Regions from separate parts of the Pseudoalteromonas spongiae UST010723-006 genome, predicted to be linked through region 2. Evidence: predicted binding sites of a transcription regulator. Region 2 holds the regulator's gene; each other region holds the start of a gene.
What was found. Region 2 encodes LexA, which represses DNA repair genes until DNA is damaged. Its sites were predicted from a motif close to TACTGTATNNNNATACAGTA; they were not measured.

Region 1 (8,282 bases), 640 kb from region 2:
TAGAAAAGCCAATCAAGCGCTGCCGAACGGTTCTTTTGAGCGCACTTTTCTCATTGTTGCCTACATGGATGTAGGTAAGGGGCGTGAGCAGGACGCGGAAGCTTTGCTCGATATTCGCTTAGATTACTAGGCCATACATCGAGCGCCGCGATAAAAGCACGCCCAAACAGAACAAAAATAGAACAGCAAAGATCAACAGACCCTAGAGTTTATTGATACAACGAAAAAGGCCGAACAGGTGTTCGGCCTTTTTATCGCTAAGTGCAATTGCTACCGTCTTACCACGAGTTGAGATAGGTTAACCTCAGGCTCTGACAAGCAGTAACTTTACATCTAAGATTATTTACAAAATGTCGCGTAAATACTTGCAAGTGATGCTGCAGTTGGTTTGCCGTGTTGCCAGTCGCCGCCCTCAACACCACTACCAGCAATGTCAACATGAATGTACGGAATTGGCAGCTCTGAGTTTGCGCCGTGCTTATCAAGGCCTGATGCCACAGCCAAAAATGCCATTGGGAACTGGTGACCACGGGCGGTAATTGCTGATGGCGCATTGTTACTCGACAATACATCGTCTGCTAACGTTTTAGGTGCGATAAAGCTATAGTCTTCGCGGCGTTCGCGCGATACTTCAGAACCATCAGCCCATAAGTCACCTTGCATTGCGATATTGTGCGATAAGTTAAGCGCTCTTGATGCACCATTTTCAACAAGCGCAGTATAAGGGCCCATTGCTCGTGCAGCGTGTCCTGTTAATGTTGCAACGGTAAATACAACAGGGTTAACTTCACCCTTAGCGACATCTTTAATTTCACTTAAGAGATCGCCCATTGCCAAGCGCCCTTCCGCATCAGTATTACCAATACGTACGCGCACGCCTTCACGGCTTGTGATAATTTCATCTGGTACAAAACAGTCAGAGCCAATTGAATTACGAACAACTGCTAAGTAGGCTACTACTTTAACCCCTTTAGGTTGATGCTCTGCAATACTCTTCATAAAGCCAGCAACTGATGCAGCGCCACCTTTATCACGGCTCATGCCCGCCATTGCACCACCTACTTTTAAGTCTGCACCACCTGTATCGTAAACAAGGCCTTTACCAACAAATAATAGCGTACGTTCAATATCGCCTTCAGGCACATATTCAAGCTTAACAACACGCGGGTGATGACGCTCTACCGCGTATGATGCGCGCGCTACAGTGCTAAGCATCGGGTAATTTTTATCAATAAATTGAGTATCGGAAATCACCTCTACCGATACTGCGCTGTTAGCGAATAAGCTTTCACAGTATTCTGCAAATTTAGGAGGTGCCATACGCTCAGGCTCAGTACCGCAAAGGTCGCGCGCAGCGTACTGACCTTGTGCAATAGCATTTGCATAATGGCTATCAAATTCGCCAATAACAGTAATAGATTGAATTGGTTCAATTGCCGCACCGTGGAATTCACGTGCTTCTAGCGGTTGCCATAATGCTTGGCAAGCACCTAAATACGCTACTGTTGTCGCTTGCTGATAACGCTTATCTAATTGGCCTAGTACTAAAATTGCAGGATTTGTTGCACCCGCTTGTTTTGCTTCTAGTACACCTTGTTTTGCCGCATCGAAATAACGACGCACATCGTCATAGTCACGCTCTAAAGGGCCTGTTGGTGCAATCACTAATCGTTTTCCGGGTGCATTGTCATTCACCAACAATAATGCTTTTTGACCTATGCGCTTATCGAATTGCGCAGTAGCCATTACACTATCGCGAAAATCATTTGGGAGTAATGCCAAGTCTGGCGAGATAATAATTAAACTATCAACATATTGAGGTAAATCTGAAATTGATGCCGCTTGCAGGGCCTTTGGTGAAGTCATTTTTGAACCTTACTGAACGAATAAATACGCGCAATGTTGTCGCGTAAGTTTAGAAAAGATGGCTTAAATATGAGGGCAAATTTATAAAAATCAAGATTCAAACATTGCAAGCTGCTCTTGTTCGTAGCTATTTTCAGACAAGCCAACACCTAAACCGAGTAATCTCACGCCTTTATTTCCGCCTCGTAAGTAGGCTTTTTCAATTAAACGAGTAAAAATATCATCATCTAAATGCGTGCAGCTGTAATCCGCGGTTGTTGTAACAAAATCGTTAAACTTAACTTTTACCGAAAGCTTAGATACTTTGTTTAACAACCCTTTACTTTGTAGCCTTGTATCAAGCTCATCTTTTAATTTTGGCAGCTCTTGTAAGCATTGTTCTAGCGATGTCTTATCATATTCGTAGGTATGCTCAACTGAAAGTGACTTTCTAATACGTGATGTATTTATCTTGCCAATCACCTCACCATTACACTTTTTAAATAACTCTGCACCCCAGGTACCAAACTTCACCTGCATTTGATTTAAACCAAGGTTTAATACATCTTCACCAACAAACAAACCTGATGCATTCAATTTCTCTAAGGTTACTTTGCCTACACCGGGAATTTTTTTAAGGTTAAGCGCTTTCAAAAACCCTTGCACCCGATGAGGAGGGATCAAACAATAACCATTTGGTTTGTTTTCATCACTGGCTATTTTCGCCACAAATTTAATGGGTGCGATTCCCGCCGATGCCGTTAATCCTGTTGTTTCAAAAATCTCATCGCGAATCGCATTAGCGATAAGTGTTGCACTGCCTGAGTGCTGTGTGCAATCGGTTACATCTAAATAGGCTTCATCTAAAGAAAGCGGTTCAATCAGATCTGTGTATTTGGCGAAAATCTCTCTAATTTGATTAGACACTTCTTTGTATACAGCCATTCTTCCGGGAACAATCAGTAATTCTGGACACAGTTGCAACGCTTTATAGTTAGACATGGCTGAGCGCACTCCATATTGACGCGCAATATAGTTTGCCGTTGCCAACACACCACGACGGTGTTTACCGCCAATTGCGATTGGCTTATCTCTCAACTCTGGATTGTCTCGCATTTCGACTGCTGCATAAAAACAATCCATATCAATATGTATAAATTTTTTCAAAATCACAAAACACTGTTTATATATACAGTTTATTATGTATCAAACTTATTTGATTCAGCAAGTTTTTATTTTGCAGCATATTAAGTTTTAAGATGTCTTTATCTGCATTCATTTTATTGATAAGAAAATGAATGCAGATAACAGCACAAGTAGCACATTGAAGTTTTGTAAACATTTATTTGGGCACAGTAAGCGACGATTAAAGCACCTTACATGGGAACGAGTACGCAGCGATGGCAATTAGCCAAAGTCGCTAACATTTCGTAAATATCACCAAAACCAGAAACAGTAAAATCAATAACTAATTGATAAATAGAGATTTAATTTTTTGGCATTATTTCTGCTAATAACTAGAAAATTATAATATTTGAAATATCATTCAAGGATCTTCTATGAAATACTTAGTTTTAGCTTCAGCTCTCACATTGCCACTTTTAACAGGCTGTGTTGTCGCAGTAGGCGGCGAAGGCAAATCAGACTATTCATCTAGCTGGGAAAGAACCCATGAAAAAAACCGCAAAGCGATTGCCAATATGGAAATTGGAAAAGAGTATCAACACGTAATCAATAAACTTGGCACGCCAAACTTTTCTGAGCTAGTAAAACAAAACGACACGGAATATCGTGTTCTTTACTATGCAACAAACTCTATTCACTCTGACGGTAAAACAACAAAAGACGAATGTACGCCGCTTGTGTTTAAAAATAATCAACTAACAGGCTGGGGCGAGCACGCTCTTGAGCAGTTAAAGAATTAATATGTGTAAGGGCGAAATGTTTCGCCCTTTTTTTAAAACCCTTTTAAATCAATCTATTTACATCCAATTACATTTATTCGTTGACTATTACGACAAGTTTCGTAATATTAATTACGAAAGGCATCGTAATTAGGTGGATAAAATGGATAGATACAATCTAGTCGTCGGTCACAACGACCCAGCATTCTCAGACATTCTGTCACAACAAATCGATAACTCACTTTTTGAGCTAACAACTGTTGAATCTTGCTTTGCCAAATTAATAACAGCCTGTAAAAAAACCAGTGCCAAAGTACTTTTTGTACAAAATGAGCTTATTCAAGAACATGATTGGCCTACTCTTCAATCATTGGCAGACTCAACTGAAATCATATTATTATCTAGTAATCGCGTTGATGCAGCTAAGGCATTTGAATGTGATTTATTTGATTTTATTTTAGAGCCTATGGTCAATTCTCGTTTAGGCAAAACATTAGATAAACTAGCCAAAATGCTCGCGCCTGAGAAACAGCAATTTGAGTTGATGAGCTCACTGGTGCAACGATTTTCGTCTAACCAATTAGATGACCAGCAAATCGTTTTAAAAGACGCTGGTAGAATAAAGTTTTTAACACCAGATGAAATATCTTGGGTTGGCGGCGCTGGAAACTACGTTGAATTGCACCTCAGCCAAGATGAGCGAACGATTTTACATCGCCAAACATTATCTTCAATGGAACAGCAGCTATCGCCATTTGGCTTTATTCGCATTCATCGCTCTGCGATCATCAAAAAACAAGCAATACGCGAAATTCGTCCTACCGATAACGGCGACTATATTGTTACCTTAAAAGACGGAGCCAATCTCAATTTATCCCGACGTTACAAGCAAAACATGCAAGGATTAATTGGTTGACAAATAAACTCTATCTCGTAGAGTAAATAACAATCTACGAAAAGCGACGTAATTATGAATAAGAATAAACGCGTACCAACAAGTGCAGAACTCAACATTCTTAATGTGCTGTGGCGTATTCAGCCCGCCACTGTTCGCACTTTGCATGAACATATCAGTGAAAGCCAAAAAATCGGCTACACCACTGTGCTTAAAATGCTACAAATCATGCACGAAAAAGGTCTTGTTACACGTGATGAATCAACTCGTGCGCATGTCTACAGCGCGGCATATTCTGTGGAACACACCCAATCATCTTTACTGTCAGACATTGTTAACAAAGCTTTTGGTGGATCACGTTTTGATCTGGTGATGCGCGCACTTGGCGATGAAAAAACCAGTGCTAAAGAAATTAATGAAATTCGTACTCTGTTAGATTCTCTCGAAAATAATAATAAGTAAGCACACGTTATGGATATACTGCCCTCATTATTAGAAAGTAATACTCTCTATTTTATTTCTCTCACTCTATTACATTTTTTATGGCAAGGCTTAGTTATTGCAGGCCTACTTTTTTGTGTAAATAAACTTACCAGCAATAAGCACAGCCAATTCCGTTATATTTTCTCATTATTCTGTTTACTGCTTTGTGTTATTGCGCCAACCATTACGTTTTATATTCTGTCGCAACCTGACGAAGTAATTAATGTAAGCACACTTGCAATAAATGACGTTATTGCGTCATCAATGGCGCCTTCAGGTATATCTAACACTGCGCATCAGATTCAGTTAGCTGATTATACGCCGCTAGTTGCCGTGCTATGGATGACTGGCATTATTGTGTTAAGCATGCGCCTTACTTTACAAATGCTGCAAGTACATAAGCTTACAACAACCAATATTGTGCAGCCATCAGACAAGCTAGAGTTAATTTTCAACCAACTTAAAGAGCGTCTTTTTGTAACTAAACGCGCCCGCTTGGTTATATCATTAACAGCACACGTGCCTATGGCAATTGGCTGGATAAAGCCCGTGGTGTTGCTGCCTGCAAATTTGGCAAGCGGGTTATCAATCGCTCAACTAGAAATGCTAATGGCACACGAGCTTGCACATATCAAACGTTATGATTATTTAGTCAACCTAATACAAACATTTGTTGAGTTAGTATTATTCTTCCACCCAGCAGTTAAGTGGATTTCTAAACAAATTCGACAAGAACGTGAATATTGCTGTGATGATTTAGCAATCCACCACTGTGGCAACCAGTTAGTATATGCCAGAGCATTAGCCGAAGCAGAAGTGCTTAGGCACAACATTCCTGAGCTTGCAATGGCAGCAACAGGTGGTGACTTGTCATCACGTATCCATCGCGCCGTAGGTCAGCACAGCTGTGCGCCACGCTATGGGAACCAATGGCTCGCCGCACTCGCTGCGGCATTCGTTATTCCAAGCATATTTACCGCCTCTAAAGTTATTGCAATGACACAGACCGAGCCGGCGCCAGTTCTACCTGCTAACCAGCAACACGTTATGGTGCTGGACGCAAAGGTTGCAGAAAATAAAAAGCCTCAGCAACCTATTGCTCAGCAAAACAATAAAAATCAGAAAACCAACAAAGAACAACAAACCAGTAACCCGCTTGAAACAGCAGTTGCTAAAGTAAAAGAAAACGCTCAAGAAAAATCGCCGATTAACACTACTGCTACAGCTAAATCAACTGAGAAAGCTCATGCTCAGATTGTAAAAACTGTGAGCGACTTAAAGCCAAAGCCTAAACTAATTACAAAGCCAATATCGCGCGCAAAAACGCGTAACTCAAGCAAAACAAGCGTTACTGAAAAAAAGGGAAAAGAGACTGCTAAACAGCAAAAAATAGCAAGTAAACAGGCGGAGCAAAAAGCGAAGTCAGCGGTGGTTGCAAAAGTTCAAGCAGATAAGGCTGCTAAATCAACGAAAGTAAAAACTCAGCAAATTAGCAAGCGCAAAAGCAATCAATTAGCGGCTAAATCAAACCAACCTGTTAAAACACCATCGGTAGCAAAAACCGAACACGCGGAAAAGTTAACTACTGCGCCAGTACTAAAAAAACAGCCCGAAAAAACAAAAGTGGAATTAGAGCCAAAATTTACTAGTGCTAAGCTCATTCATTCAGTTATTCCTGAACACCCAAGAATGCCATCATCACGACAAAATCATGTGGATGTTGCCGTAACATTTACTATTGATGAGCAAGGTCATGTTAGAGATATAGAGTACAAGGATAATGTAAATAGCCGTTTCAAGCGCTCCATTGCACGCGCACTTAAAGAGTGGCGTTTTGAGCCTGCAATGAAGGGCAATAAAAAGGTTTCAACTAAGATGAGTAAAATCTTCGGTTTTAGTGACCCAGGCCAATACCTACGACCTGTTACAGGCAGCAGAATTGCTAACAGATATAGATAAGCAAAAGGCCATCAATTGATGGCCTTTTTTATAATGATTAAATGATGCGATCTTTATTCCAGCGACGTTCTTTTGCCAAACGCTGTTTACGTGCTTCACATGGGTCGTCGCAGTCACATACTTTATCTATGCCCATCGCACCTAAGCCACCACAGCTACTCGCCATTGATTTCTTTTGTACAATTACGCCCACAGCCATTGCTAGTGCAATAATAACGAGTAATCCAAAAGTAAGAAAAAATATAGACATAGTTGGCCCCTTAAAAAAGTGTCGCAATTATACGCGCTCAAGACAAAAAATGTAATATTGAATTGGCTAATACTTGACCCAAAGCAAGCCAAAATTCAAAACCATCTCACTCGCAAATATGCAAATAGAGCAACTCAAAACACCTAGTTGTTCCGTAAAGCAAATAAATAACTTAAAGGTACGGCTGAAACGCGTTGCTGGCGTAGGTTTCTAAACCTTCTGGTGTTTTACTAATTAAGTATACTGCCAGATTATGTTGCTCTGCATATTGTTTCGCTTGCTCAGTACCCATTATAGTTAATGCAGTTGCTAAACCGTCCGCTGTCATCGCCGAGGCATGTAGTACTGTTACTGACACTAAATCTTGGCGCACCGGCTTGCCCGTTTCAGGGTGTATAAGGTGGGAGTAATGTACGCCATCCACATCATAAAATATACGATAGTCACCTGAAGTCGCCATAGCGATGTCATTTACACGAATTAACTTATGAAATTCACGTGTACCAGGTTCACTATCTGGTTGTTCAATCGCTAGCACCCAAGGCACGTTATTTGGCTTGTGGCCAGAAGTACGAATTTCACCGCCAATTTCAACCATATAATTGGTTAGCGACAATGAATCTAAATACTCTGCTACTTTGTCAATACCAAAGCCTTTCGCTGTTGCCGAATAACTTATCTCTAACCCTTCAACTGTTTTCGTCAGGCCATGCTCTGATAGCTTAAGCTTATCAACACCCATATGTTGCTTTATTTCAGCAATCTCCTCATCACTTGGAATGCTTTCAGGACGGTTATCAGGCCCAAAACCCCATAAATCGATTAAAGGACCCATAGTCACATCAAGCGTCTTTGTACTTAAGCCTAAACGAATTGACTCAGCGGTAACGCGGCGGAAATCTTCAGAAATGGGAAAGTTTTGATTCGCAGCTAAACGGTTAAATTG
Region 2 (8,282 bases):
CTTATACTAAACCATTAAAAAGAATACTGTCTAGTCCGATCTGCTTACTTAGTATACTTGTAAATCGTGGTGCAATTTGATGATTGCAACAGCGAGAAACATGCCGAACGTCACTCTGGTAATCAATTCACTCTTTAAATAAACTCTTTGGCTACTCTTTTACGTGGCTATTTAAGTGAATTGCTAGTGTATTTATCGAGTATATATTGCCACTCAGATTCTCTCACCGGTTGAATTGATAGTCGGCTACCTTTTTGCACTAAATGCATATCTGCCAATTGCTGATCGGCTTTAAGCTTGGTGAGTGGAATAATACGTAACTTTTCAACGAATTCTAATGTAACACTTATCCATCTTGGGTTATCGGGAGTTGCTTTAGCATCAAAGTATTTTGATTGCGCATCGAATTGAGATGGATCGGCAAAGGCTGTTTTAATTACCTTAGCAATGCCAACAATGCCGGGTTGTTTACAGCTAGAGTGATAGATAAATACGAGATCGCCTAACGCCACTTGGTCGCGTAGAAAGTTACGTGCTTGATAGTTGCGAATACCATCCCAAATTTCATCATTTTTTGCTTTTAAATCGTCGATAGAAAATTCGTCAGGCTCTGTTTTAAATAACCAATAATGCATTACCTATTCTCGCTAATGTTAAAGTGGCAGGTGTTTGCTATTATAGCGATACTAGGAAATTACGAAATAGTGTTATGAGTCAGGTACTAAACGATCTTTTAGCATTGCTGAAGTTAGAAAAAATAGAACAGGGGCTGTATCGTGGCCCTAGCCAAGATCTTGGTTTTAAAGCTGTTTTTGGCGGTCAAGTTATGGGGCAAGCGCTATCTGCTGCAAAAGAAACCGTTGCAGAAGATAGGCAAGTGCACTCGCTGCACTCATACTTTTTAAGACCTGGCGATGTTGATCACCCGATTGTTTATGATGTAGAGAACATTCGCGATGGCCGCAGTTTTAGCACGCGCAGAGTTAAAGCGATTCAATTTGGTAAGCCGATATTTTATATGACTGCTTCTTTTCAAGTGGATGAAGAGGGGGTGACTCACCAAGCGGCGATGCCTAATGTACCAGGCCCTGAAAAACTGCCATCGTCACTGGATGTTTATCGCGAACACAAAGAACTGATCCCGGAAAAAATTCGCAATAAAATTATTTGTGACAAGCCAATTGAAATGCGACCGGTTAATTTTCAAAACCCGTTTAAGCCTGAAGTAACTCTTGCTGAGCGCTATGTATGGTTTAAAGCTAATGGCGATATGCCAAATGACCCGCGAGTGCATAAATATTTGCTTGCATATGCTTCTGATTTTGAATTTTTACCTACAGCGTTACAACCGCACGGTTTGTCATTTTTACAACCGGATATGCAAGTTGCCACCATTGACCATGCGATGTACTTTCATCGTCCATTCCGTTTAGATGAATGGATTTTATATGCTGTAGATAGCCCTTCAGCCAGTGGAGGCCGAGGGTTAGTTCGAGGGCAGTTCTTTAATCAGAAAGGTGAGTTAATTGCCTCGACGATTCAAGAAGGTGTGATTAGAAAATATGGATAAAAAAGGCGGTGTATACCGCCTTTATTTTTGTTGTCGATAAAAGCTAGTTTTCAAGTGCACTGGCAATACTTGGGTTAAGTTGTTTTAGAATAATTTGACTCAACTGCTTTGTTGTCTCGTTGCCTGTGATGCGGCCTTGTTCGCAATCATCAATCATGTGGTTATGCTTAAGCGTGCTAATAAAACCAGACAACACTTTTTTATCGAAGAATTCTGGTGTATCGATACCAAATAGTTGTGCAAGCTGTTGTGCAAAATCTTGGCTTTGCGTTTCAAGCTGGTCGCGCGAAATGCTGTCACTTGCCAGAATTAATTTAAGTACGCTGGCATAGCGAATTAATGTGCACTGGATAAAGCGTGCTAACAAGTTAAGCTGAGCTAGAGATTTGCTGCTAGGATTAACTGAAATCGCATCGTTTTCAACGGTTAATAACCCAATACCGCTCAAGGCTTCAAGTGAGTCATTTAGATACGTTTCGCAATACGGTTGCATAAACCACTCCTGTTTAAAGAGCGGATATAACGCGTTAACTTGCTTGATTAGCTGGTCGCGAGAAATGTGTTTTTGGCTAATTAAGATTGAGCTAATTAGACTTGGTACTGCGAATAAATGCAGTACGTTATTGCGGTAATAGTTCAGTAATACTTTTTGCGTGTCTTGAATACGGATTACTTCAACTCGCCCTTGCGTAATCACTTCAAATTTATCTAACGTGAGTGCGTGTTCAAGCAGCTCTTCTGCGCTTTTGTTTGGCACACTGACATCTTTGCTGTACGGCGCTAATTCAAGCAATCTCAGGTAGTTTGTCATACAAGCAATGAGCTCGTTACGCGTCATCGCCTGTTTTTCGGTGTTTAACAAAATAGATGACATTAAAGTAACGGCATTGATCGCAGCCGCATTGTTGATGTTGACCATAACTGAATCAGCAAGTTTGCCAACCATTGGCGTTAGCCAATTAGGCTTTTCATTTGCAGCAATGCTGTCGCGCCAATCTGACTGGTGCTGGGTAAGGTATTGATTAATGTTGATTGGTTCGCCAAAGTTTACATTACCTTTGCCGTAATTCTTGAGCTTACGTAGAGTTTTGAATACGCCCAGTACTGACTCATTTTTCTTTTTTTGTCCAGCAAGTTCACCAAGGTAAGTGTTTACTTCCATTACATGTTCGTAACCAATATATACAGGCACGATTGAAATTGGACGATCGATACCGCGCAAAATTGATTGTAATGTCATCGCTAACATACCGGTTTTAGGTGGAAGCAAACGGCCAGTTCGGCTGCGGCCGCCTTCGGTATAAAACTTAACAGCGTAGCCTTTTATAAATAACTGGCTTAAGTATTCACGGAACACTGCGGAATAAAGCTTGTTGCCTTTGAACGAGCGGCGTAAGAAAAAGGCGCCACAGCGTCTAAATATTGGGCCTGCAGGCCAAAAACTTAAATTTATACCTGCTGCAATATGCGGTGGTACAAAACCTTGATGGTAAATAACGTAAGTAAGTAATAAGTAATCCATATGGCTACGATGGCACGGCATATAGATGATTTCGTGGCCTTTGTCGGTCAGCTCTTGAATCCGTTCCGGGTTATTTACTTCAATACCGTTGTATAGCTTGGTCCACAGCCAAGTAAGAATGCGCTCAGAAACACCGATCATTGATTCGTTATAGTTGGCAGCAATTTCATCAACGAGTTTTATGGCATTTTGTCGTGCTTCTACAATTGAGATGTTTTTACTTTTTGCTTCATCTTCAATTGCGGCTTTGACAGTGCTTGATGCTAAAAGACCTTGATACAGCTGATCGCGAGATGGCAGTTTAGGGCCAAGCGCAGCGAGCTTCTGACGTTTAAAGTGGACGCGGGCAACACGAATGAGTTTATGCGGTAAATCATCACTTTGTTGCTTACTGGTAAGCTGCGATAGTTCTAATGGACGACTAAAACGAATTAAGTTGTCGCGGCCAGATAGTAACACGACAAATACTTTACGTAACCAACTTGGTGTAAGAGAACTGGATAAAATAGTGCCAAGGCCTGGCTTTTCTTTACCTGGATTGCGTCCCCATAAAATGGTGACCGGAATAACTTGTAAATCGGTAACGTCAGATTGTTTTAATGCTGCAAATATTTCTTCGCTAATTTCGAGCGCTGGGCTGTCTTTTTTGGCTTTACCAAACAGTGGCGAGCGATGATGAATTGGAATGTACCTTGGAACTTGTTTATCACCAATTTGCTGAGTGACCTGAGGGTCTGGTAAGCCGAGTTTTTTACAGGTGCTGCGCAACGCGGCTGAATCAGAAAAAGAATTTAACAATGTGATGTAAACGGTCGGCTTGTTCTTATCTATTGCGAGGTTGTCTAAAGGGTGTTCAGGCACTATTTTCGAACGTACTAAAAGCTTGTTCATACCGTTTGCAAACCACTGAATCATAGAGCCAACCAACTTCATAACACCAACCTAAAAACAAAAGGGGCGCTAGCATACCAGTTAACTCTAAAAGATTAAATAACTGGTCGTGCCAGAGGAAAAATAAAGCAATTTACTGCGATGATTTTTGATTTGCAGCAATTATCGTCTGTAACTAAGCATAGTGCTAATTATCAAATAATTAAAAGTTGCGAAATAAGAATAACTGTATATACTCACAGTTATCTGTACTGTATGGAAAACCAGTGAATGAGACCATTAACAAAACGTCAGGCACAAATCTTAGAACTTGTTAAAGTATTTATTAAAGATACTGGCATGCCGCCAACGCGCGCAGAAATCGCATCGACACTCGGTTTTAAAAGTGCAAACGCTGCAGAAGAGCATTTAAAAGCATTAGCCAAGAAAGGCGTAATTGAAATGGTGCCAGGCGCTAGCCGTGGTATTCGTTTAGTGGAAGAAGATGAACCCGAGCAACTTGGTTTACCATTAATTGGTCAAGTTGCCGCAGGTTCACCTATTTTGGCTAATGAGCACATTGAAAGCCATTATCAAGTGGATCCAAACCTATTTAACCCATGTGCAGATTTCCTACTGCGTGTACGTGGTGAGAGTATGAAGGATATCGGCATTATGGATGGTGACTTACTTGCTGTTCATCGCACGCCAGTGGCGAATAATGGTCAAGTGGTTGTAGCCCGTGTTGATGAAGATGTAACGGTAAAGCGTTTTGAAAAAGCAGGCAAACAAGTACTATTACATGCAGAAAATGACGATTTTGACACAATTAAAGTCGATTTAGAGCATGATCATTTTAATATCGAAGGCCTTGCGGTTGGCGTTATTAGAAATGCTGACTGGATGTAATACACTTTTGTTGACCTTGGCTAGTGAGTAATTTTGCTAGCCTCACCCTGCTTTAAAACACCCTATTTCTTACTATAACCCCTTCTATTTTTACATCTTCAAAAATCGCTAACTTATAGATTTATAAAAAATTTATCTTAAATTTGACTTGCGTAAAATTTAATCGTTTACTAGACCTTAGTAGTAACCTTGTTTTCTTTTTAAGCAAAGTGCGGCTTTTAGAAAACAAGTATAATAAAGAAAATGGAGTGATGCTGTAGTGCGTCGTGCGATTTAATCGCTAAAACTTTCACTGACCATTTCCTAACAACATAATAATAATTAGCTAAGGAGCGAGCATGAGGCTAGTGAAACTATCCTTATGGTTACTATTGAGCTTTCCTTTTTTAGCAGTTGGGACGAGTCAATATAACTTACCTGTTGGGGTGACAGACATCAGCCGTGATGTCTACGAGCTCCATATGACAATTTTTTATATCTGTTGCGTTATTGGATTAGTAGTATTTGCCATTATGTTTTGGGCAATAATTCATCACCGTAAATCAAAAGGAGCAGTGCCTGCTCAATTTCATGAAAGTACCAAAATTGAAATACTGTGGACCGCAATTCCATTTGTAATTTTGATTGGTATGGCAGTGCCTGCAACCAAAACCTTGATTGCCATGGAAGACACCACTAAAGCTGACCTAACGATTAAAGTCACAGGGTCACAATGGAAGTGGCATTATGAATATCTTGACCACGATGTGTCGTTCTATTCTGTTCTTTCGACTCCACGTGAACAAATCACCAATCAAGATCAAAAAACAGAAACCTACCTATTAGATGTTGATAAACCCCTTATTATTCCAAAAGGAAAAAAAGTACGCTTTTTAATGACTTCGGACGATGTAATTCACTCTTGGTGGGTACCTGAGTTCGCGGTTAAAAAAGATGCGAACCCTGGCTTTATTAACGAAGCGTGGACTAAGGTCAATGAGACCGGTATTTATCGCGGTCAGTGTGCTGAGTTATGCGGAAAAGACCATGGCTTTATGCCAGTGGTTGTTGAAGTTAAAGAGCCTGCTGAATTTGAACAGTGGTTGGCAAATGCGCAGCTTGAAAAAGCGCAAGCAGCGGCTGCAGAAAAAGCGTCACTTGATCTTACACTATCTCAAGATGAGCTAATGACGCTAGGAGAACAAGTGTATATGGCTAATTGTGCTGCGTGTCACCAACCTACTGGGATGGGATTGCCAGGTGTGTTCCCAGCGCTAAAAGATAGCCCAATAGCACTTGGCGATGTTAAAGCACATATCGATATTGTGGTTCATGGCAAGCCAGCAACAGCAATGCAAGGCTATAGCAAAATGTTGTCACTAAAAGAATTAGCGGCAGTAGTGACCTATGAGCGAAATGCTTGGGGTAACAACACTGGCGATTCAGTGCAACCAAGTGATATTCAAGAATCTGTGGGAGAAGCACAATAATGACAACACTAGCTGAATCTCATCACCACCATCATGCGCCAACGGGTTTAAAACGTTGGCTATTTACGACTAACCATAAAGATATCGGTACGCTATATCTGCTATTCGCTCTGTTAATGTTTTTAACGGGTGGCGCAATGGCACTGGTTATTCGTGCCGAATTATTTCAACCAGGCTTACAATTTGTAGAGCCACACTTTTTTAACCAAATGACTACAGTTCATGGCCTAATCATGGTTTTCGGTGCAGTTATGCCTGCGTTTACTGGCTTGGCAAACTGGATGATCCCTATGATGATTGGTGCGCCAGATATGGCACTACCGCGCATGAATAACTGGAGTTTTTGGATTTTACCATTTGCGTTTTTCATTCTGCTTATGTCGTTATTTATGGAAGGCGGCGGCCCAGCTTTTGGTTGGACGTTCTATGCCCCACTATCAACCACATACAGCAATGATAATACGGCACTATTCGTCTTCGCTGTGCATATTATGGGCATTAGTTCAATTATGGGGGCAATCAATGTAATTGTAACCATAGTGAATATGCGCGCACCTGGCATGACGTATATGAAATTACCGCTGTTTGTATGGACGTGGTTAATTACTGCATTTTTATTAATTGCGGTGATGCCGGTACTTGCTGGGGCGGTGACTATGGTGCTAACTGATAAATACTTTGGCACAGATTTCTTTAACGCGGCAGGCGGCGGCGACCCTGTAATGTTCCAGCATATTTTCTGGTTCTTCGGACACCCTGAAGTTTACATCATGATTTTACCGGCGTTTGGTGTTATCTCGACGATTATTCCAGCGTTTTCACGTAAGAAACTGTTTGGCTATGCCTCAATGGTGTATGCCACAGCATCAATCGCGTTTTTGTCGTTTATTGTATGGGCGCACCACATGTTTACCACTGGCATGCCATTGGCGGGGGAGTTGTTCTTTATGTATAGCACCATGCTGATATCTGTGCCTACGGGGGTAAAAGTTTTTAATTGGGTAGCGACAATGTGGCGTGGCTCGATTAGCTTTGAAGTGCCGATGCTGTTTTCCATTGCGTTTATTGTGTTATTCACCTTAGGTGGTTTCTCTGGATTGATGTTAGCAATAACACCGGTAGATTTTCAGTATCACGATACTTACTTTGTGGTTGCTCACTTCCACTATGTGTTAGTAACGGGGGCTGTATTCTCGATAATGGCAGGAGCTTATTATTGGTTACCAAAGTGGACAGGCAACATGTATCACATTGGTCTTGCTAAAACCCATTTCTGGTTATCGCTAATTAGCGTAAACATTCTGTTCTTCCCAATGCATTTTGTGGGCTTAGCCGGTATGCCGAGACGTATTCCTGACTATGCACTGCAGTTTGCTGATTTTAATGCATTGATCAGTGTTGGTGGCTTTGCCTTTGGTTTATCTCAATTACTTTTTGTTGCCGTTGTTTATAAGTGTGCAAAGGGTGGCGAAAAAGTACCTGCCAAAGTGTGGGATGGGGCTGAAGGGTTGGAGTGGGAAGTTGCATCGCCTGCACCTTATCATACGTTCTCTGAGCCGCCGGAAGTGAAGTAATGAATAACGTTAAGCTACTCAAAAAGCTAATCTTAACCAGTTTATTAATGTTTGCGTTTGCCTTTGCGCTGGTGCCACTTTATGACGTGTTCTGTGATATCACAGGGTTGAATGGAAAACCTAATATGGAGCAGGCCCAAGTGAGTGCGCAAAGTGATGAATCGCGCAGTGTACGCGTTACATTTATCACACACGCGCAAGCTGGCGCACCGTTTAAAGTCAAAGCTAAACGCTACAGTGTTGACGTTAGCCCGGGTGAAATGGAGCGCATAGAGTTTATTGCGCAAAACCTTTCGAGTAGCAACAAGATAATGCAAGCCGTACCGTCAGTAGCACCAGGTCGGGCGGCTAAATATTTACATAAAGTG
Region 3 (8,282 bases), 1.4 Mb from region 2:
ACGCATCCGCAAGGTTTGCTGCGGCATTTTCAAAGTTTGCAAGGGTGGCTGTGGCGCTTACGGTGTCATAAGTAGTGAGATAGGTTTTGACCGTGCTTAGTTTTTCTTGCGCTTGATTTTTGGCTGCAATATCTAACGATGATTGAAAGTCATTTTCAAGTAGTACGAGCCGTACCATTGAGCTTATTGCATTGGTGTCGCCCGTTGTTAGCACCGCTTCTTTTAATTGCGTTTCGGCTAAATTGAATGCCTGTCGCAATCCTTGATCTTTTGTTAAACCAATGCGCTTGTCGAGTGCCACTAAGGTAAGAAACTGAGTTTCGTATTGCTCGATTAAATCGTGAGTATCGCTAAGTTGTAGCTTTAACGATGGAATGGTATCGAGTGCGTTGTGTAATGCATGGATATTTTGCTTAATTAACACAATGCGCTGATTAAACTTATCAACATACTTTTCGTTTTTACGCAGTAAAAAGTCTTTTTCATGACGTCGCAACATCAACATGTTGTTGCTCAACTCTTTACTTAGCGCTAGTTCGCTTCCGAGTTCTGCCATTTGATTTGTTGAATACCAAATAAGACTCGCCATTACTGCCATCGCTAAAATAATTAACGCCGATAGTGACAAAAATGATCGTTTGATAGACATGAACACTCCTTATTCATCAGTAGAATTGCTCGTAATTTAGTACGATATTTAACTATCAATAATGCTAGGATCAGTTTTTAATTCTTGCCACAAAAATGTCATATTAGCGGCTTTTTATCTTGCTCTAATAATTGAACCGAGCGAATAAATCACCTTTATTAAAGCTAATAGATTTCAAATGGCGAATAAGTTTGTTAACCCGCGTTCAGGTAACATAGGGTGTTTCCATCGCGCCATTGGAAATATGAGAAGTTCGCACATCACTACGTATTATTGTTTTAATACGAATTGCTATGAGTGTGTGATTGTTATCCTTTAATCTCGCCGTTTATCATTTAAAACTTTACCAACAGTTACTTGACGCTCACTATGGCTGCGTTTTTAGTTTTCTCGAATGTAGGTTGTATGTATGCCACGTATTAAAACGCTTGATGTACTGAGAGGTTTTGCTGTGTTGGGTATTCTGTTTATGAATATTTACTATCATAGCGTTTTTGAATTAGGTTACGTGCCGCTTCAAGTTACACCGCTTAGCGATAATGTGATTGAGGTGATAAATGCCTTTTTTATTGATGGCCGTTTTAGGGCCTTATTTTGTTTATTGTTCGGTGTAGGCTTAGCTATTTTGTATGATAAGCATGGTCAAGACGATGCCTTTTCGTTGTTAAAGTCGCGTTTAAATTGGCTTCTTATTTTTGGCTTTATCCATAGCGTGTTTATTTTTTCTGGCGATATTTTGGTTAACTACGCACTAGCAGGGTTGATTGTTTATCGCGAAATAGGCAGTAGCCAAGAAGTGCTCTTAAAAAAAGCAAAAACTTATTTTGCTATTGGCTTTTCATTAATATTACTGTTTGCGTTAATCCCAAACGAACCCATCTACCGCGATAGCGATGAATACTTCGAAATTATTAACACCTGGCAATCAGGCTATGGCGAGCAATTAATTCAACAAATTGTGTTTACCATTATTATGTTTGTATTTAGCTGGGTGTGTTTTATTTGGATTACTGCAGGCATAGTCCTGTTTGGTGTTTATCTATATCGCGCCGATTTTTTCAATACGGGTTTATCAACAAAGCAATTGCTTGCATCTTTATTGGTGGTGATAACCATATCGAGCATCGATGCGCTATTGCGAGTTAATTATGTTCACTTGGTAGAGCTCACTATGTCCATTGCCACATTTTCAGGACTAGTGTGTGCGTTAATGTATTGCCATGTTTTTATTAAGCTAAATGAAAAGCTTACCGTATTAAACAGTATTTTTGCGCCTGCGGGACGTATGGCATTTACGCTTTATATTTTGCAATCAATTGTCTTTGCGCTCTTCTTTCGCTACTTTTCACCTGAATTTGTGCATAGTGCAACGCGTTTAGACTATATCTACTTGTGTTTAATGTTCTCAGTTTTTCAGCTGGTATTTGCGTTTTTCTATTTAAAACTTTTCAAGTCAGGTCCAATAGAGTGGCTTTGGCGCAAAGCATATAGCGCAAAATAAGTTAAATTTTGTGCAACTGTGCGCAGTTTAAAAACTATTACTGGTAATCCATACAGTTATTAGTCATTATTAGTTATCACAAGAAAACATCGCAAAAGGTGCGCATTGGCAATAATACTTGGCATCGACCCTGGCTCTCGCTTTACGGGCTATGGTTTAATTAAACAGCAAGGTATGAAGTTTGAATACTTAGGTAGCGGCTGTATTAAAATGGGCGAAAAGCCAATGGCCGAGCGCCTTAAAATAATTTTTCAAGGTGTGACGCAGCTAATTGAACAATATCAGCCAGATAGCTTTGCGATAGAACAAGTATTTATGGCGCGAAATCCCGATTCTGCTTTAAAACTTGGCCAAGCCCGTGGCGCTGCCATGGTAGCGGCTTCGCTTCAGTCACTTGAGGTGTTTGAATATTCTGCAAGGCAAGTTAAGCAGGCCGTTGTTGGCACAGGTGGTGCTGATAAATCGCAAGTACAACATATGGTAAAGAGTTTTTTAAAACTGCCAGGCACACCACAAGCAGATGCCGCCGATGCGTTGGCGATCGCCATTTGTCATGGCCATTCACAACAACATTTAATCAAGCTTTCAGGGCAAGCGAGTAAAACAGTAAGAGGACGATTAAGACGATGATAGGGCGATTACGCGGAACATTAGTAGAAAAACAGCCACCGGAAATCTTAATTGAAGTGAGTGGTGTTGGCTATGAAGTGAATATGCCAATGACCTGTTTTTACAACTTGCCGAAAGAAGGTGAAGAAGCGGTTGTTTACACCCATTTTGTGGTAAGAGAAGATGCACAATTATTGTTTGGTTTTAACAATAAAACGGAACGCGCACTATTTCGTGAATTATTAAAAGCCAATGGTGTAGGGCCTAAGTTAGGTTTGGCAATTTTATCCGGTATGTCTGCCGAGCAATTTGTTGCCTGTGTACATAATGAAGATGCAACTAGTCTTGTTAAATTGCCTGGTGTAGGTAAAAAGACAGCTGAGCGTTTAGTGCTTGAAATGAAAGACAGGCTGAAAGATTGGGGGATGGATCTCTTTACTCCTTATACCGATGGTGCAATATTGGAAATGCAGGAAGATCCAACCGTTAAAGGGTGTGCACAAGATGATGCAATAGCAGCGTTAATGGCACTCGGTTATAAAGCAAATCAAGCAGAAAAAGCCGTTAAAGCAATTAAAGGCAGTGGCTTATCAAGCGAAGCGCTAATTAAAGAAGCGTTAAAGGCAATGATGTAAGATGATTGAAGCAGATAGATTAATAGAGCCCGAGAAAAAAGGAAATGAGGACGTTATCGATAGAGCGATACGTCCAAAGCTGTTGTCTGATTACCGTGGTCAACCCCATGTAAAAGAGCAGATGGAAATTTTTATTGAAGCGGCGCGCTCTCGTGAAGAAGCACTTGACCACTTGCTTATTTTTGGCCCGCCGGGTTTAGGTAAAACTACGTTAGCGAATATTGTTGCTAACGAGCTGAATGTGAATATTAAAACAACATCAGGCCCGGTACTTGAAAAAGCCGGCGATCTTGCGGCTATGCTAACCAACTTAGAAGAAAACGATGTGCTTTTCATTGATGAAATTCACCGTTTAAGCCCACATGTTGAAGAAATTCTTTACCCAGCAATGGAAGATTACCAGCTTGATATTATGATAGGTGAAGGACCGGCTGCACGTTCTATTAAATTAGATTTGCCGCCGTTTACATTAGTGGGTGCAACAACCCGTGCAGGTTCCCTTACTTCGCCACTTAGAGATCGTTTTGGTATTGTTCAGCGTTTAGAGTTTTATTCAGTTGAAGATTTATCACACATCGTTAGTCGCTCTGCGGATTTCTTATCCCTTGAAATGGAAGACGAAGGCGCGGTTGAAGTGGCGCGTCGTGCCCGTGGTACCCCACGTATTGCCAACCGATTATTACGCCGTGTTCGGGATTATGCAGAAGTTAAAGCCGATGGTGTGGTTACAGCTGAAGTTGCTGGCAGCGCACTTGATATGGTAGATGTTGATAAAAGCGGCTTTGATTATATGGACCGCAAATATTTACTCTGCCTTATTGAGAAGTTTATGGGCGGCCCTGTTGGCCTTGATAATATTGCTGCGGCAATAGGAGAAGAGCGCGAAACAATCGAAGATGTGATTGAGCCATATTTGATACAGCAAGGATTTATTCAGCGTACGCCAAGAGGGCGTATTGCCCAAGAGTTTGCCTATAAACATTTTGGCTTTCCAATAAAAGACGCGTAATACAAGTAACGTTAGTTTGGATTAGTTATTGAAAAAGGTCGCTTAGCGGCCTTTTTTGTTATGTAACTTTTGCTTTGCAACAGGTAACACTTGTAAAAGAGTCTTTTATGTAAACGCGGTCTATTGCCAATCAATTAACGATAGCAGTTAGCAAAAATGTGGGTTAGAAGTCGATTTGTTATCTATATCTGAGCGTATTTATAGTGGAGTTGTTCTAAATTTTAGGCAAAAAAAAAGCCCGCTAGGGAGCGGGCAAACAACAAGTTGAAGGAAGTAATCCAGGGAACGCATTTAAAAAAATGCTACACAATGACAAATCAGTAATCACTGTGTATATGAAACTAGGGTTAGCACAGTGTGTGTGCATGTCCTCGTGTTTACAGGTGCTATATTACGGATTAGTGTGGTTTTCATCAAACTAGAAAAATTATTTTTTGATATAAAAAAAACTAATGCGATGATGTTTTTGGTTGTGCATATAACCATCAGTTAATTAATTGTTAATAATTACACCATTGTATTTAAAGGAAAAATTATTAAAGCGTAAAATTTGTTCTATAAGTTTTATTGTTTTGGTGATTCTTATATTTAAAGTTTTGAGTATTTATTCATATTTAGTGAATAAACGTTATGTTTTTGAATGTTTAGTGCGTTATAAAATCATCATTTAGTATCATAAAGTTAATTTGTGTGTTTTTTTTGTTCAGTTGATGCGATTCTTAGTGTCTAGCCATTGTATGCAGGTATTAGTATGGTTAAACTAAATCTCATACTAACAAGGGAACTTTCCAAGCACTAAACGAACTAACCCTTGACTATCAATCATTTCAGGAGTGAGCAGTGGCCACCGAAATTTCAATTATTGACTTAATATTTAAAGCGAGCTTTTTGGTGCAACTTGTGATGTTGACTTTGGTATTAATGTCTATTTTTTCTTGGGCTATGATCATTCAACGTCGAAAAGCGCTAACAGCGGCAAAAACGAATGCTAAAAAGTTTGAAGACAAATTTTGGTCGGGTGTCGATTTAAGTAAATTGTATGCGGAACTGTCTGCCCGTAATGAACTTGATGGCCTAGAGGCAATGTTCACTTCTGGTTTTAAAGAATACGCACGCCTTGCAAAAAACAATCATGCATCACCAGGTTCTATTTTAGATGGCACGCACCGCGCAATGCGCGTAACGCTGTCTCGTGAAGTGGAAAAATTAGAATCAAGCCTATCATTCCTTGCAACGGTTGGTTCAATTAGCCCATACATTGGTCTGTTTGGAACGGTTTGGGGGATTATGACCGCATTTATCGCACTTGGCTCAGTAAAACAGGCAACTTTACAAATGGTAGCGCCTGGTATCGCAGAAGCGTTGATTGCAACTGCAATGGGTTTATTTGCTGCAATTCCTGCTGTTATCGCGTTTAACCGTTTTTCACACACAGTAGAAAAAGTTGAATCGTCTTACGGCAACTTTATGGAAGAGTTTTCTAATATTCTTCATCGCCAAGCTGTGGCAAAAGTGGAAGCAAACTAATGTACCAACGTAAAAAACGTCGTCCGGTCGCCGAAATCAACGTAGTACCTTATATAGACGTTATGTTGGTTTTGCTTATTATTTTTATGGCGACAGCGGCCGTAATCACCCACGGTGTTAAGGTTGATTTACCACAGATGGAACAATCGGAGCTTGTTGAAGCAACGGAAACACCGCCAATTGTGGTATCAATCGATGCTGATGGTAATTACTATGCCAGTATTGGTATTGATCCTGAAGCGCCAATGGAAGCAGTTGATATTGCTGCTCAAGTTAAATTGGCGTTGGATAAAGACCCCAAAACCCCAGTAATGTTAAAAGGCGATGGCAAGGTAACTTACCAAGAAGTGTTACTGCTAATGGATTTTCTAAAAAAAGCAGGCGTACCGTCGGTGGGATTAATGACGGAGTCTTTTGAGCAGTAATTATGAAAAACGACTTTAAATCTGCTCTGGTAAAATCATCAGCTTTGCATATTGGCATTATTGTCGCGCTTGTTATTGGCAACTGGTTACAGCCATCAACACCACAAGTAATGGAAGTCACCTTAAACGCTCCCGTTAAGCCAGAGCAAAAAGCCGTTGAGGCCGTGTCGGTTGATAATAAAGCTGTAGAAAAGCGCATTAACGAGCTCAAAAAGCAAGAAGCAGATAAAAAGGCCGCTGAGGCAAAACGCATTCGTGACATAGAACGTCGTGCTGCAAACGCTAAAAAGAAGCGTGAAGAAGAGGCAAGACGTATCGCCAAGCTTGAAAAAGAGCGCGTGCGTAAAGAAAGAGAAAAGAAAAAAGCGGAAGCCGCAGCGCGAGAAGCGAAGAAAAAGCAGCAAGCTGAACAGAAAAAAGCGGCAGAAGCGAAGAAGAAAGCCGAAGCGCTTGCGAAAAAACGCAAAGCAGAAGAGGAAAGACTGAAAAAAGCGGAGGCTAAACGTAAGGCCGATGCCGAAGCTGCGCGTCAAAAAGCACTCGCTGAAAAAATGATGCAAGAGCAACTTGCCGCGGAAGCTGCAGCGCGCAGTCGTGCTAAGCAAGCACAAGTACTTTCTGAAGTAGAAAAATACACCGCGCTTATTATCGCTAAAATCCAGCAAAACTTATTGTTGGAAGACAGCATGAAAGGCAAGCAATGTCGTCTTAACTTGCGCCTTGCGTTTAACGGTTTAGTAACACAGGTTGAAGCACTAAGTGGCGATAAACAAGTGTGTGAAGCCAGTATTCGTGCGGTACGCAGAGCTGATACATTACCAGTGTCAAAAGACAAAGCGGTTTTCGAAAAACTTAAAAATATTAACTTAACCATTAAACCAGATATTTAAGGGATAACATGATTAGCGCATTACAAAAATGGGCTTTGTTGGTTGTGCTATTAGTGAGTACAGCAGCGAACGCCGCTCTTGAAATTGTAATTACCGAAGGTGTCGATTCAGCACGCCCGATTGGTATCGTGCCATTTAAATATAGCGGAAATGGTATCGCGCCAAGCAATATTACAGACGTGATTGCTGCCGACTTACGTCGCAGTGGTCGTTTTAATCCAGTGGCGCCGGCTAATATGCCGCAGCAGCCAACAACGGATTTAGAAGTAGATTACAGCGCGTGGGTTTCTGAAGGTGTTGAAGCCATTTTAGTTGGTAGCATTACCGAACAAATGGGCGACCGTTACTTAGTGAGCTATCAACTAATTGATGTTATTCGCGGCCAAATTACGGGTGGCGATACAAAGATTTTAAGTAAAGGTCGTTTAGTTAATTCGGAAGATCATATTTTAGATGCGCGTCAAACCGTAATTGGCAGCGATAGTTTCCGCCGTTACGGTCACCGAATTAGCGACGTGGTGTACGAAGCACTTACTGGTGAACGCGGTGCGTTTTTAACTAAAATTGCGTATGTAATTGTACGTGAAAACGAAGATCGTCCATATCAATTAGTGATTGCAGATTACGACGGTTACAACGAGCAAACGCTATTACGTTCGAAAGAGCCGCTAATGTCGCCAACGTGGTCACCAGATGGCACAAAGCTGGCGTACGTAACATTCGAAAATCGCCAGAGCCAGATTTATATTCAAGATATTTACACCGGTAAACGCGAGCGCTTAACAACCTTCAAGGGCATCAATGGTGCACCACGATTTTCGCCTGACGGTAATAAGCTAGCAATGGTGCTGTCTAAAGACAAAAACGGTGCGACTGAAATCTACGTAATGGACTTGAAAAGTAAGAAAGCACGCCGCATTACAAGACACAGAAGTATCGACACTGAGCCAAGCTGGCATCCAAACGGTAAAGAAATCATTTTTACGTCGGAAAGGGCTGGTAATGCTCAGATTTATAGCGTAAATTTAGCAACTGGT

Region 1: a site for LexA is predicted at 3,023-3,042, ahead of dinB (DNA polymerase IV). Genes of this name have one in related genera too.
Region 3: a site for LexA is predicted at 2,189-2,208, ahead of ruvC (crossover junction endodeoxyribonuclease RuvC). Genes of this name have one in related genera too.

Annotation. Positions count from the first base shown of each region.
Region 1 is NZ_CP011039.1:2,309,543-2,317,824, forward strand. Features, by position in the region: gene PSPO_RS10720 (M17 family metallopeptidase) at 340-1,866, opposite strand; gene dinB (DNA polymerase IV) at 1,957-3,012, opposite strand; gene PSPO_RS10730 (DUF3192 domain-containing protein) at 3,405-3,770, shown strand; gene PSPO_RS10735 (LytR/AlgR family response regulator transcription factor) at 3,913-4,665, shown strand; gene PSPO_RS10740 (BlaI/MecI/CopY family transcriptional regulator) at 4,720-5,106, shown strand; gene PSPO_RS10745 (M56 family metallopeptidase) at 5,116-7,086, shown strand; gene nqrM ((Na+)-NQR maturation NqrM) at 7,124-7,336, opposite strand; gene PSPO_RS10755 (FAD:protein FMN transferase) at 7,509-8,282, opposite strand, start outside.
Region 2 is NZ_CP011039.1:2,947,907-2,956,188, reverse strand. Features, by position in the region: gene PSPO_RS13595 (EVE domain-containing protein) at 168-635, opposite strand; gene tesB (acyl-CoA thioesterase II) at 710-1,570, shown strand; gene plsB (glycerol-3-phosphate 1-O-acyltransferase PlsB) at 1,614-4,025, opposite strand; gene lexA (transcriptional repressor LexA) at 4,254-4,871, shown strand; gene coxB (cytochrome c oxidase subunit II) at 5,210-6,340, shown strand; gene ctaD (cytochrome c oxidase subunit I) at 6,340-7,914, shown strand; gene PSPO_RS13565 (cytochrome c oxidase assembly protein) at 7,914-8,282, shown strand, end outside.
Region 3 is NZ_CP011039.1:1,144,048-1,152,329, forward strand. Features, by position in the region: gene PSPO_RS05410 (methyl-accepting chemotaxis protein) at 1-649, opposite strand, end outside; gene PSPO_RS05415 (DUF418 domain-containing protein) at 1,059-2,150, shown strand; gene ruvC (crossover junction endodeoxyribonuclease RuvC) at 2,256-2,780, shown strand; gene ruvA (Holliday junction branch migration protein RuvA) at 2,777-3,394, shown strand; gene ruvB (Holliday junction branch migration DNA helicase RuvB) at 3,396-4,403, shown strand; gene tolQ (protein TolQ) at 5,244-5,930, shown strand; gene tolR (protein TolR) at 5,930-6,355, shown strand; gene tolA (cell envelope integrity protein TolA) at 6,358-7,245, shown strand; gene tolB (Tol-Pal system beta propeller repeat protein TolB) at 7,254-8,282, shown strand, end outside.